Regions from separate parts of the Alkalihalobacterium sp. TH-98 genome, predicted to be linked through region 1. Evidence: riboswitches for the same ligand, from Rfam matches in the RefSeq annotation. Region 1 holds a riboswitch; each other region holds the start of a gene.

Evidence for each region. A riboswitch is a leader RNA that binds a small molecule or an ion and turns the genes downstream of it on or off. The one in region 1 is predicted to bind cobalamin.
Region 2: another riboswitch for cobalamin. It lies ahead of AC2VNP_RS13730 ((2Fe-2S) ferredoxin domain-containing protein); the one in region 1 lies ahead of AC2VNP_RS04030 (ABC transporter substrate-binding protein).
Region 3: another riboswitch for cobalamin. It lies ahead of AC2VNP_RS02120 (hypothetical protein); the one in region 1 lies ahead of AC2VNP_RS04030 (ABC transporter substrate-binding protein).

The regions. Positions count from the first base shown of each region.
Region 1 is NZ_JBYCKM010000009.1:158,505-163,230, forward strand. It holds gene AC2VNP_RS04025 (FecCD family ABC transporter permease) at 1-457, opposite strand, end outside; gene AC2VNP_RS04030 (ABC transporter substrate-binding protein) at 474-1,619, opposite strand; cobalamin riboswitch at 1,850-2,042, opposite strand; gene AC2VNP_RS04035 (GTP-binding protein) at 2,098-3,297, opposite strand; partial or broken gene AC2VNP_RS04040 ((2Fe-2S) ferredoxin domain-containing protein) at 3,337-3,728, opposite strand; gene AC2VNP_RS04045 (CobW family GTP-binding protein) at 3,845-4,726, opposite strand, start outside.
Region 2 is NZ_JBYCKM010000038.1:73,216-77,941, forward strand. It holds gene speD (adenosylmethionine decarboxylase) at 1-723, opposite strand, end outside; gene AC2VNP_RS13725 (polysaccharide deacetylase family protein) at 865-1,977, opposite strand; gene AC2VNP_RS13730 ((2Fe-2S) ferredoxin domain-containing protein) at 2,093-2,491, opposite strand; cobalamin riboswitch at 2,860-3,072, opposite strand; gene map (type I methionyl aminopeptidase) at 3,141-3,890, opposite strand; gene AC2VNP_RS13740 (GTP-binding protein) at 4,214-4,726, opposite strand, start outside.
Region 3 is NZ_JBYCKM010000005.1:121,123-125,848, forward strand. It holds gene AC2VNP_RS02110 (hypothetical protein) at 55-510, opposite strand; gene AC2VNP_RS02115 (hypothetical protein) at 808-975, shown strand; gene AC2VNP_RS02120 (hypothetical protein) at 1,025-1,609, opposite strand; cobalamin riboswitch at 1,800-1,993, opposite strand; gene AC2VNP_RS02125 (RrF2 family transcriptional regulator) at 2,534-3,010, opposite strand; gene AC2VNP_RS02130 (SLC13 family permease) at 3,055-4,726, opposite strand, start outside.

The sequences.
Region 1 (4,726 bases):
AACCGAAGATAAACGCATTTACCGCAATTAACCATTGTCCACTTGCAACTACATTTAAGCCAAACACGCTGGTCCCTAATACAATAGCCAAAGCTGCTCCGAAAGCGGCTCCACTAGAAACACCTAACGTGAATGGACTTGCTAATGGATTACGTAAAATGGCTTGCATAATTACCCCAGCACTGGCTAACGCCATACCGGTTAGAACCGCCATTACAATTCTGGGCAAACGAATTTCAAACAATATATATCCATTTATGCTTAGTTCCCCATTAGAGATGAAATCTAGAATAAGTGAAAATAATTCACTATAAGTTAAACTTACTGTCCCTACGCGAACAGAATATAAAATTGACAATAAAAATATAAGAAGTAAGCAAACAAGTAAAACAACTTTCTTCTTGGTAGAGGCGTGATAATACGCCTCTATACTTTTTTCACTCTTTACAAATTCCATCTACAATAACCTTTCTCTATTGTTTTGGTGAATAAAACCAAACCCCTTTATACTCAACACCTAACCATCTTTCGAAATATTCTTGTGCGTACTGTTCTGGCTCAATATCCTTAAAACGATCCGGATATAAGTCTTTAGCTAATTGAAGCACACCTATATATCGCTTGTCTGACCCAATAAAATTCGTATGATAAATGAAAATATCTTCGTTTTGATAGGCTTTTAATTGTGGAACAGAGGTAGTATTAATAATATTTTCATACACCTCTTTATGTTCAGTAGTGTCGATTGTTTCATAACCTCCTAGCCACGTTCCATGTAAAGTTAGTACTTCTGGATTGATTTCTACTACATATTCTTCATCTACTAATATCGTCGTAGACTCTTCACTGGCATCCCATTTCACATCAGCAGCATCCAACCCGCCTGCTAATATCGTTGCATACCCTTCACCAACTCCAGGGGTGCCCTCAATCGTTTCACTTGGGAAAATCCGATAACCTCCTTGGGAATTAAGAAAACCAACAGATAAAGCCATAACACTTTTTCTTTCGTCTTCTGGAATTTCTTTTACACGATCTTCTAATTTCTTTTCTAATCCTGTTTTCCATTCTAAAAATTCATTAGCTGTTTCTTCTTTTTCAAACAACATACCTAGAATAGCGAGTTCTCGATCCATTTGTACAGGCAAGTAATTATTTAATCGGACAACTTTTATCCCAGCTGGCTCTAACTTCTCTTCTAACATTGAATCCGGACGATTTGTATATGTAAAAACGACTTCTGGTTCTAAACTTAGAATCTGCTCTAAGTTCACTTCGCTAGTTTTACCTACGTCTGGTCTATCACCAAAACCTAAGTAAGGATTATTCTCAACAGTAGTGTCACCTGTCGCGATAATTTGTTCATTTACACCTAATACTTTTAAAGCTTCTGCTGTGTTTCTATTTAAAACAACCACACGCTCTAAAGGTAGTTCTAACGTTATTTCGCTTCCTGCACTATCTTCAAATGTCACAGTTTGTCCGCTTTCTACGTGATCTACACTCAGGTCTACCTTGTTTTCATCATGGTTTATGACTTCTTCGCTGTCTGCTGAACATCCTAATAAACTAAAAATCATAGATAAACCAAGTAATAATACAATAAACTTTATTTTCATTACTATTCCTCCTCCTAGTATTTAATAAGTTATAGCAATTTCGTTTTACGTCATCACTTTCTGTAGTTGCTTTTTCAATGGTTTTATAAAAGGTAATGTGTAAAACTAAAAAAACTCTTTCGGATTCGAAAGAGTTTATCAAATAAACGGCATAAAAAATAATATAGCAACTTCACAAACTTTACCTATCAAGCCATATATGCCGTTTCAACATCTCACCCCCCGAAGATTCGAAACTAGAATGATAGGCAGGTCTCCTGACTTGTGCTTCACCTTACTTTGAGCCTTCCCATATATGGACCGATAAAGCGACATATACAGTGGTACCCTCATTTCATCTGCACTTACAGTTGCGGGGACAGTCTTGGATTTACACCAAATTCCCTATTAAGTCTATTAGACACCTATTTTTCTAATTATTGTATAAAGTTAATTGAACAAGTCTATAATAGTACAATTTTTAAAAACTATCAATCTTTTATGTCGATTGTAAATTCCAATGAAACGGATCTTCTAATGCCTGCCAATCACTCGCCATTTCAGAATCTGTCAATAAGCACCCGTCTAAGTCTTTTATTATCTCCTCTACATCAAGGTCAGTACCTATAAAAACAAGCTTCGTGTGGCGATCACCGTATTCAACATCCCAATCTTGTAATAAATGCGGGTTTTCATTTAATATTTGCTTCTGTTCTTCAGCGGAAAGACTCGCTACCCAATAAGTAATCGGTTCAATCGACACCGACGGACCTGCCTGGGACATGAGGAGCGCTAGATTATTTCGAGTTGCACACCATGCAATTCCTTTTGCTCTTACAATGTTTTTAGGCATAGATTGACACCAATTTTGAAAACGAACGGAATGAAACGGTTCTCTTCTAAAATATACAAAAGAGGATATCCCATATTCTTCTGTTTCCGGTGTATGTTGCTCATGTCCAGCGGTCAATTCACGAATCCATCCTGCTGAATTGCTTGCTTCTTCAAAATTAAATAATCTTGTATTTAATATTTCACTAGGGTCTATTTCAGCTCTTACACTTCGTATGATCTTTGCTTTCGGTTGCAGGGTAGTAAGTACTTGTTCTAATTTTTCTAATTCTTCTTCTGTTACTAGATCACATTTATTTACTATTAGTACATCACAAAACTCAATTTGATCAATCAGTAAATCTGCAATCTCTCTCGTGTCATCCTCTCCTAAAGCTTCCTTACGATCTAGTAAACTATCTCCTGAACGATAATCTTGCCAAAAACGATTGGCGTCTACGACTGTTACCATCGTATCGAGACGACAATATTGTGTTAAATCAATATTGAGTTCTTCATCAATATATGAAAATGTCTGTGCAACAGGTGTCGGTTCACTGATTCCAGTCGACTCAATTACGATATAATCAATATTCCCGGCTTTCGCTAATTTCTCTACTTCGATTAACAGGTCTTCTCTTAATGTACAACAAATACAGCCATTGGACATTTCAACTAACTTTTCTTCCGTTCGTGATAACTCCCCGCCTTGCTTAATGAGTTCAGCATCAATATTAATTTCACTCATGTCATTTACAATGACAGCTATTTTTAAACCATCACGATTTTTGAGAAGATGGTTTAGCAGTGTTGTTTTTCCTGACCCTAAATAACCACTTAAAACCGTTACTGGAATGGGATTTTTCATCTATTGCTCCTCCTAATTATATGTAGCGTTTAGTAGTCGTTACAGTTTTTTAGAAACTTTCATAACTAACTGTTCGTCTTTTACTGTACCAATTACAGTTCCTTCTGTTCTTTCAAATCCTGTGCCATTATGGTAATGGCTTATTTTATCTTTCAATGTCGTACCTGCTAACAGTGAGTCAATGAATGAGGAGCATCTTCACTAGTCATCTCCTTATACCAATAGCTTTCTGGATATTGGATGACAACACATTTATCATGACAACGACCATTACAAAGAGTTCTCGTTGTATGAATGACATTATCTAGATCCCTTGCAGTTATTTCATGTCTAACCGATTGAGTTAGTGCTTCTGCTCCTGCTTTATTGCAACTACTTCCATTCCATATCAGCAAATGATGTTGTGTGTTTGACAAGTTCCATGTTGCCATCCTTTCACCCCTATTACTTATTTAAGAATTCTTCTACTCCTATGGATGTACTAAAATGTTATGAAAAACAAATCGATTATAACACACAAATCGTAACGATTACTATTTATATATTATTATTTCTTATTCCTACCTGAAGAACACGTTTTTGAACTAAGTGAGTCTCCTCTCTGCAACTTCTCTAATTCTTCCTCAATCTCATCTCTATTTAGATCTTCTCCAATAAACACGAGCATGGGTTCATACTTTTTTTCAGAGGCGTACCTTTCAAAGATCGGCATTCTATATGCGTAGTTAAATAAATAGAGTCCAGGAGTTTCTGTTAAATAAATAAACCCTTTCACTCGATGTATCTGCCCTTCAATCTTCTCTAACCATTGCAAAAAAGAAACTCGATCAATCGGTTGGTTTACTGAAAATGAAATCGTCCTTAAGTGTAAATGGTGATGGACATGTGCTTTTTCAATCTCGTAAGATCTTTCACTACTTTCTACTACACGATCATACAAAATTGAGAGATTCATTTTTGCATATGTAACAATTGAAATCGTTGCTTGCGTATTGATGTTTTTAACACTTTCTAGCACTGCTGCTATTTCATTTTCATCTACTTGATCCACTTTATTAACAAGTACAACATCTGCATGTTTCACTTGTTCAATTAAAAGCTTTCTAAGTTTAATACTCAATCTATTTTCCACCCACTGTTTAGCGTTAATAACGGTTACAATACATCGTATTTCAACTTTACTAACTAAGGTTGGATGTGTGCATGCTTCAAGTATTTCTAATGGATGTGCAGCTCCAGTAGCTTCTATTAGAATAAGGTCTAATTCATATTCTTCAAGCATTTGGCTCAAATGCAAGCTTAATTCACCTTGAAGTGTACAACAAATACAACCATTCAACATCTCTTTTAAAGGCGTATCTATCGGTACCGCTGCGGAGTCTATACTTACGTCCCCCAATTCATTCATTAATACGCCTAGCCTTCTGCC
Region 2 (4,726 bases), on a different contig from region 1:
TTCTTTTGTGTATCCAAATAAATAATTATTAATGTCAAATTCTTTAAGCCGACATTTCGTATGGAAAAGATTTTCTTGATAAACATTTACATCAATCATATCATACAGACGCTTCACATCATCGGGTATGTAATTTTGAATAGAGTTGATATCATGATCAATAAATAATTTATTTCCATCAATATCTCTTGTAAAACCACGAACCCGATAGTCCATTGTCATAATATCTGTTTCAAGAGAATGGATTAAATAATTTAGTGCTTTCAGTGGTGAAATTTCTCCACAAGTTTGAACATCAATATCAGCTCTAAATGTACTAATTCCCTCAGTTGGATGAAACTCAGGATATGTGTGGACTGTAATATGGCTCTTATCAAGCCCCATTACAACTGCCTCTGGAAGTGGTCCTGGGGACTCATCAAATGACGATTCCGTTGGCACTTCGACAACCGGCCCTTCAGAAACTAATATTGTCACACTTGCTCCTTGAGGTACATAATCCTGCTTTGCAACATTTAATACATGTGCCCCAATAATATCAGCAACATTTTTCAATATTTTCGTTAGACGGTCGGCGTTATATTGCTCATCAATGTAATCAATATAAGCTTCCCGTTCTTCTTTTGTTTTTGTGTAACAAATATCATACATATTGAAACTTAGTGATTTTGTCAGGTTGTTAAATCCATGTAGTTGGATACGTTCTTCTGGAGTAAGTGACATCAATCCGTTCCCCCTTAACGTTTATTAAATCTTGTGATGGATCTTGAAAGTCTAACGTACAATACCCCGGTACTTGATGAATTTATACTAGTTTTTCTTAGGTTACCCATTCTTTACTATCTATATCAACCACAATTTTATTTACTGTGATAATAAAGTCTGAACAGTAACAAATCGATACCCTTTAGTTCTTAAGTCATCGATAATCATCGGTAACGCTTCTACCGTTCCATCAAGAAGACGGGCATCTGTTTGGAAGTTATGCTGCAATACTATCCCGCCCGGTGAAATATCCCGCTGGACTATTTCTAAGATTTCATCCCCTGATAACCCGCTCCAATCAAGCGTATCAACAGACCACATAATCGTTCGAAAGCCCATTTCATGTAGAATAAGTGCATCGGATTTGGTTATTGCTCCAAATGGCGGACGAAATAAATCTGGTTTTCTGCCGACCGTTCTCTCCATTATATTTTGAGTCTTTCTTATTTCTTCAATTACTCTACTCGTCATTTGCCGTGGGAGTACAGGATGGCTCCACGTATGATTGGCAATACCATGTCCTTCATTGACGATTCGTTCCATCACATCTGGAAATGCTTCTACTTGCTTACCCATTACAAAAAAAGTAGCTGGTACTTGTTTACTTTTGAGGATGTCTAAAATTTTAGGAGTATAATATCCATCCGGTCCATCATCAAAAGTTAAAGCCACTAGTTTTCTTGCTGGACCTCCACGATAAATAAAATTAGGGGCTGAACGAATATTCGTCGTAATGAAAGTCCGTTCGAGTTGTAGATTATAGGTTGCTCTCATTCCAAATTTCCGGGTAACATCTAGTAATGGCACAAATATATCGCCAGCGAATTCTATCGTTCGCGTCGATAACGGTTGACGTTTCCATTGGCCTGTCGCTCTGACAAAATCATCTGAATAGTTTTGTCCAACCGGTAGCGCAAAGCGAATATCTCCATAGCTAAAAACAACAGAACCATACTCCTCATTCCAATCAACCCTTACCCCAGTATGTTTTAAGAACAAGGACGGTACCATCAACTGACCATCTCTCATAATGTACTTTGTTTTTACAGGCAGATTGTCAATAAAAATAGGTGCTTCTGGTAATCTTGATTCTTGTGCATATGTTTGAGTTGAAAAAGATGTACTAATGAAAATCGCCATTAATATTATACAAAATATTTGCAAATCCACTTTCTTTGCCCTTTTACGATACAACACCATCTCTGATTGCATTTATGTCTCCCCTAGCTTATTAAATTCAGATTAGACGATGTTATATTTACCAATTTACTGCTTATTTATTTAATAAAAACTGTGGAGTTGATGAAAAACCACCACTCAAAAAAATTTATTTTATAATACTTTTAGATACTTTTTTAACACGTTCTCGGTCTTTAAATTCTCCTACAGGAACATCATTGTGCCTTCTAAATCCATTTCCATCAAAGCAATGGCTGATTTTATCTGTCATTCTTGCATCATTTACTAAGGAATTAATAAGATCAGGTGCATCATGTGGAGCTAAATCCTTATACCAGATACCTTGTGGGTAGGAAATTAACACACACTTATCCTGACATCGCCCATTACATTTCGTTCGTGTCGTATGGATCACGTCGTCAAGATTACGTTCGGAAATCTCTCTCCTTACTGCTTGTGTTAAATCCTCAGCTCCAGCCTTATTACAACTACTACCATTACATATCAATAGATGTTGTTTTGTCTCCGATAAATCCCATGTCGCCATTCTGTAACCCCCAGTTTTTTAGCGCTGTTAATTGTTAATATTCAGCTTAAATTTTCAAAAAAAATACTATGAAACTATCATTTTCATTCATGTTGTCCATAACTAGCTTCAATAACAAATTAACAACAGCCTTTTTTATAAAAGAACGATCATCGTTAATCTTCCTTCAGGAAAGGTTACAGGTGAGATGTCTATGTAATTTCTAAAAGTAATCAAACAAAAAAGCAGCTCTGCCCTAAAAAGAGGTCAGAGATGCTTATCATAATCCGAGAAATTACTAGTGGAACATTAGCCGATAAAAAATACGTCAATAAATATAGACAATTGTTCCGCATTCTAACCACTTCCCTAACAACCCCGTAGGTCAAACAGTGATGTTAAAATAGGTAGGTCTCCTGACTTAGGGTATTCCTTCCATTCCTTCCCAGGTATTTCCCAGTGGACTATCTGAAAGTTTCAGTAGTACTAACTACTGATACCCAACACAGTGGCGGGTCCGTGCCGGCATTAAACCGAACTTCCCTATTAAGCTTGTAAAAGCAGTCTTGCTTTTATCTAGCACCTATTTTCATTTATGAAGTTGATGAAGTCTATTAATCGATGACTTGAATTTATAGTAGTCATAATACGGTAAATTGTCAATACTTGTTTATTCTTGTGATGTTAGTAATTTCGGTCCTGTTTTTGTAATCGCTAATGTATGTTCATATTGAGCAGACCATTTTCCGTCCACTGTCCTTGCCGTCCATCCGTTATCGTCCATTTGACTATACCAAGTACCTTCGTTAATCATCGGTTCAATCGTTATGACCATTCCTTCTTTTAGGCGTGGTCCTCTGCCCGGTGAACCGAAGTGTGGAATTTGTGGAGCTTCATGTATTGTCGGACCAATCCCATGTCCTGTAAAGTCTCTAACCACCGAAAACCCTTCTGCCTCAGCATACGTTTGAATAGCATGACCAATATCGCCGAGTCTATTACCGTCTAATGCTTGCTCAATTCCTTTATATAATGAGGTCTTCGTTACATCCATTAACTTTTTCGTTTGATCCGAAACATTTCCTACTGCATAAGTCCATGCTGAATCGGCTAATCCACCGTTTAAATTAATGACCATATCAATCGTAACGATTTCTCCATCTTTTAACGGTGTTTTTCGAGGAAACCCATGGCAAATTTCATCGTTTATTGAGGCACAGGTCGCGTAGGGGTAACCTTTATAACCTTTTTGTTCAGGCGTTGCGTCATTTTTCTTTAAAAAATTTTCCACAAACTGATCAATCTCCATTGTCGTTATTCCGGGTTGGATCAGCTTCGCAATTTCCTTATGACAAGCCGCTAACAACTTGCCGGCTTCTAACATTTGATTGATTTCTCTTTCAGACTTCAATGTAATCATAGGATCATTCCTTTACAAATCAAATAAAATATAACTTTCACACGTAACTACACGTTAAAAACTCATTTATAACCTACAATAATTTAGTTTTCCACTTATGATGTGAATTAAAACATAAGATTACCTATACTATAATTATGCGATTAAATTAGAGACTGCTTAAAATTTTATATAAAGTAATGTTTTAGTCAAAAAAGATGACCTATTGTCGTTGGTCACTCACATTAACTTTTTTAAGCAAAGCAAAAACCAGAGTTGCCATGTGGCAACTCCGGATAAATCTTTACCCTCATTAATATAATTTACATAACTTTATTGTTTACTTAGGTGAGTAGCGGGCTCTTAGAATGATCTTTTTGCATCCATTCGTATTGTAGTAATCTTACTTTAAACAGAGTGATAGGGTCCAGATATTGTTCTGGATTAGCTTTTAATCGTTCTAACGTATTTTTTTTCTGTTGAATATCTTGTTGTTCTTCTTCAATGACCTCATGGATGACATTGAAAGGTTCACTATAGAACATTGTAATATCACGGTTTAGCCCTTTTTCAAATAATTCAAATTGTAAAATAAACTGGTTAGTTACCGTGTTTGCAATCTTTTCATAGTCCTCATTCTCAATAAGCTTCTTATACATATTACATAACATCGTTTTATTTGGACGAAGTGTTCCAAAAAGCTTTCCAGCACTTTTCAATACTAACTGAGACGGAGTCGAACGGTTTAGTATATTCATTATTTCTAATTGAACCCCGTTTGATAACCGGTTAGCATCACGACTCCAATCATCGAGCACTTTAAAATCACAATTTAGCTTCAACCGCTGTCCCCCATA
Region 3 (4,726 bases), on a different contig from region 1:
GGCTCCACATCGCCCATTGCGTTGAAGAACCAATTGGGTTGAAGAGCCGATTTATCATTCGTTCATATCAGTGGATTTTGGTCTGAGGCTTCCAGATTGAATGGTTGCTTTAATATAGTTTTCGCGTTCTGTTGGTGAATCGGCAAGTCTCCTTAGCATGATCAACTGGCCAACATGAGTCATTGCATCTGCTAAAGGTCCTTGTAGAAGCTGTTCATTCGTTGCTTTCATCGGTTTGTGTTCAGTAAATACTCGGTCCAACTTTTCCAACAACTGGTAAAAACGCTCCGCTTCTTCTTCCCAGCTGCCGACATTTTTCTTTTTCTCGATGTCTTGAAACCAGGAATAAGCTAGTGTTAGTACGTCTGACGTATGGGATAAAATCTCGACTGGTGTGCGGACTCCCTTTCCTGCGTTAAACTCAGGGAAATGTGAAGGTGCATCTTTGATTGCTACAGTTGCCCGATAAGATAGAGTTGCAAGATAATGCCTAAAAAACTGTTCTCCCATATGAATACCTCCTTAGTAAGTAGTAAATAAAAAATAATTAACAGTAAATTAAGAAAATTGCTTAATTTATTTTAGCATATGTCAATACTATTGTTTAATAAAAGTAACTGTTTCTTTTTTAGGCTCTTTTCTATTTCTTTGTGAGCAGCATCCCTTTTCAGTAGTGTGATGTTTATTACAAATAAAGGCAACAAAGTTTACGAAGAATTCCCTTGACAAAGTTAATACTGCTTCTCCCCTATTATTCCTATGAAAATTGAGCTATAATAAAAGTATCCATCTAGAGAGGGTGATTTGATGAAGAAAAATCTGTTTACTAGCGGTGAACAAGTGATAATTAAAGCAACGGATGAAACAGTAACCGTCTCTAAATCCCAATATGTCAAGAACATGAAAAGATATTCATACACCGTCAAAGAACAGCCAGCCACTTTTTTCTTCGAGGAAGAATTGGAGAAAAAGTAAGTTGTGTAAGGATATGGTGAAAGAAAAACACCCCAAGGTCGGGTGTTTTTTAATATATGGAGTATATATTAGCCAGTCTCATAAACTGATTGATTTGATCACTAGATACCCCTTCCCCAAATCTTGACATCATAAAATTATGTTTGTACTGTGTGATATCTGGATCGTCGGTTACCGTTTCATTGAACCTTTGTGATTGCAATAAGCGTTTTAGTAAAGCTTTATATAATTGAAGGTCTCCATCTACCATTTGAAGATCCCAATGCCAAGCATATTCGATGGATAAAATAATAAATTGCTCTAATTGTGGTTCGTTGCAAATGCCGTGAAGTAATTTCTTAGCAATCCCTTCACTTCGATAGGTAGGTGCTACTTCAATTGCTCCAAGTACTTTAATGTACGATAAGGCACTCCAACGTTCGTTTTCTTCTGGATCAAGTATTAACGTGTAGCCAACTATCCAGTCCTCATCTGTTGCAATACAAATTCGACTCCCTCTTTCAAGAGTGGCTAGTAACGCATCTTGTTGTTCTGTTGCCTCTCGAAAACGATTTAATGCCGGATGGAAGGGATAATCGCTCATATATCTGTTAATTGACTGAAGGTCAGAAACCAATTGTATTTGATGTTTCATGTCATTGCTCCTTTTTGTTTTGAAAGTTGAATCACTGATAAGTTAAACCGCACACTCTATGTTTAGGACAATAAAAAAAACTCTCCCGATATCGGAAGAGTAATGACAAATTTAACGGTACTAAACCTATGATGAAAAGAAGATATAGATTGCCTGTACCGTCTCATCTTCTTACTCCCCGAAGAAATTGAAACTTTTGAAAGTAAAGGCAGGTCTCCTGACTTGTGCTTCATTTTACTTTGAGCCTTCCCATACAAGCAGCTAATGCGTTACTTATACAGTGGTTATCTCATTTCATCCACACTTACAGTTGCGGGGACAGTTCTGGACTTACACCAGATTCCCTATTAAGCCGTATTCGACACCTATACTTCCTGGATACAATATGTAGTTGTTGGCTAAAAACAGATTTACGATATGTTGTAATATTATATCTAGAGTTAGAATATTACAACAATCTTTTCTTGCAGGTTGAAAAGTTTGGAGTATGACACTAATCTTTTACTTTTACTTAATAAAATCTATAAAATAAGAAAATAGAGGTAGTAGTGCGATTAGAAGTCCAGCTTGAATAAATGAAAGCTTTAAATCTTTCTTCCAACTGTTTGTTGTACTTTTGCTCATAATTCTTGCGAGAACTAAAAAGAAGAGCCACCAAAATAATAAACTTGGTATTATTATTGTAAAGAAATAAGACATGTCATCACCTATATCTACTTGGAGTGGTTGCTATACCTCTCGTCATAATCTTAATAATTAGTATTTTCAATAAATCCCATGAGTGGCACTTTATAACTTTATTTTAGCTTAAGTATAGGTTCGTTGATAGTATAAAAATCAAAATAGTTTAGAAATCAGAAGAAAGAGTTGTTAACTACCTCTCTTCTTCAGTTGAGAAAAAAATTCTTATTTAGTTAAGTACATCTATTCAGTATCTATTCGAACATCCCTTCGATTACCCCATAATCCATTAAGAAGTTGTTCTTTTTCAATCACTTTATTTTTTAGGATGTCATCTAAAGTAATATTCTCTAATATGTGAGCAACCGTATCCCGAACGAGCCCCCATAATGGTTGGAGTCTACAATTTCCTTCTAGTTCACAAGGTTCATAGGATGTTACACTGACACAACTCATGGGTGCTATAGGCCCTTCCAGTTTTCGGATCACTTCACCGATACATATTTCACTAGGGTTTATTCTTAGTCGATAGCCCCCGCCGAAGCCACGGCGACTTGTAATATAGCTTAACTGCTTGAGTTGCATTAATATTTTTTCTAAATAAGGTGGCGGGACTTGTGTAATCGTACTGATCTCAGAAACGGTCATCACCTTTCCCGCATTTTCTCCTAATGCAATTAATGCTCGTAGTGAGTACTCACCTTTACTTGATATTTTCATTATCCACCTCTTTATTTTAAGACTAGTTTTCTTTCTATCTTGTATTAAATAATCCATACGACATACACAATAATAACTGTAACAATCATGTATAGAATGTTAAGTGGTATCCCGATTTTTAAAAAGTCAGAAAAGCGATAGCCGCCTGGGCCATAGACGATTAAGTTCGCCTGATAACCGATCGGTGTTGCAAAGCTTGCCGACGCTGCAATTGCAATGGTTACAAAGAATGCCATTGGATCCACCGCTAGTTGAGTGGCAATCGCAAGAGAGATTGGTACCATCAGTACGGCTGCTGCATTATTTGTAATCACCTCGGTAAAGACCGTTGTTAATAAGTAAACAACTGCAATCGCGCCTATGATACCTGCCCCTTTTGTGAGTTGAATAAAGTGGTCAGCAATCCAAGCTGCAGCCCCTGTTTGATCAAGTGCGGTACCAATACCAATGGCACACGCAATCAATAATAGGACATCGAATTGTATATATTTTTTAGCGCCGCTTATTGTAATGGTTTTAGTTAAAAATAAAACAATGACTGCTAATACCGCAGCTTTAAACATTGGTAAAATATTAAAAGACGCAAGTAAAATCATAGTTAACAAAGTAGTAAGGGCAATAATCGATTTTTTAGAGTCAACGATTTCGGGTTCTTCAAGCGATGATAACAAGTAAAAATCTTTAGAATTAGACCACCTCGGCTCGAAGTCTTTATTCGATAAAAGTAAGAGAGTATCTCCAGCTTTTAACTTAATATCCCCGACTTTGTCATTAATCCGTTCGTCATTTCGATGGACAGCCACTACCCCTGCCCCATAAAAACTGCGAAACTTGCTTTCTTTAATTGTCTTATGAACAAGAGAAGATCGGTGGGAAACGACAGCTTCAACTAAAGATGCACTGCCGTTTTGTAAATCTTCTAATTTTAGATCCGTTCCCGTTTCAACGTTTAGCCCTTTAATGTTTTGAATATCGACAATCGTTGTTAAAACTCCGGTGAAAATTAACCGATCTCCAGCCAATAATTTTTTATACGAAGGAACAGATGTTGTTCGTTCTCCATTCCGGATCAATTCAATTAAATATAAGCCGCTTAAATTACGTAAACCAGCTTGTTCAATTGACTTTCCAATAAGTGGTGAATTTGTTTCGACGGTCGCTTCTGACAAATACTTTTTCGCATCCTCTCCAAACGTATCTTCTGAAGATTTTCGATCCGGCAACAGTTTATAGCCAATGGTGGCCATAAATAAAATACCAAGCAGTCCTGCTGGCAAGCTGACTATCGCTAATTGAAACATCGAAAAACCAGCAAACCCTTTTTCAAGCATAAAACCATGAATAACTAAATTCGTCGAAGTTCCGATGAGTGTCAACGTTCCCCCAAAAATCGTTGCATAAGATAGCGGCATGAGAAATTTAGAAGGTGAAATGTTTCGTTCTTTACACCATTTTCGGATGACTGGCGTAAACATGACAACAATCGGTGTATTGTTTAGAAACGCAGATAAACTTGAGATCGGTACCATCATTTGCAGCAATGATTTTCGTTCACTTTTTCCAGAACCTAATGATTTTGTAACAATGTTATTTAATACCCCACTTTGCTTAATCGCACCAGCGACAATGAATAATAGGGCGACGGTTAACATCCCTTCATTGGAAAAACCTTTTAATGCATCGGCAGGTGATAAAATCCCGCTTAATAATAATACA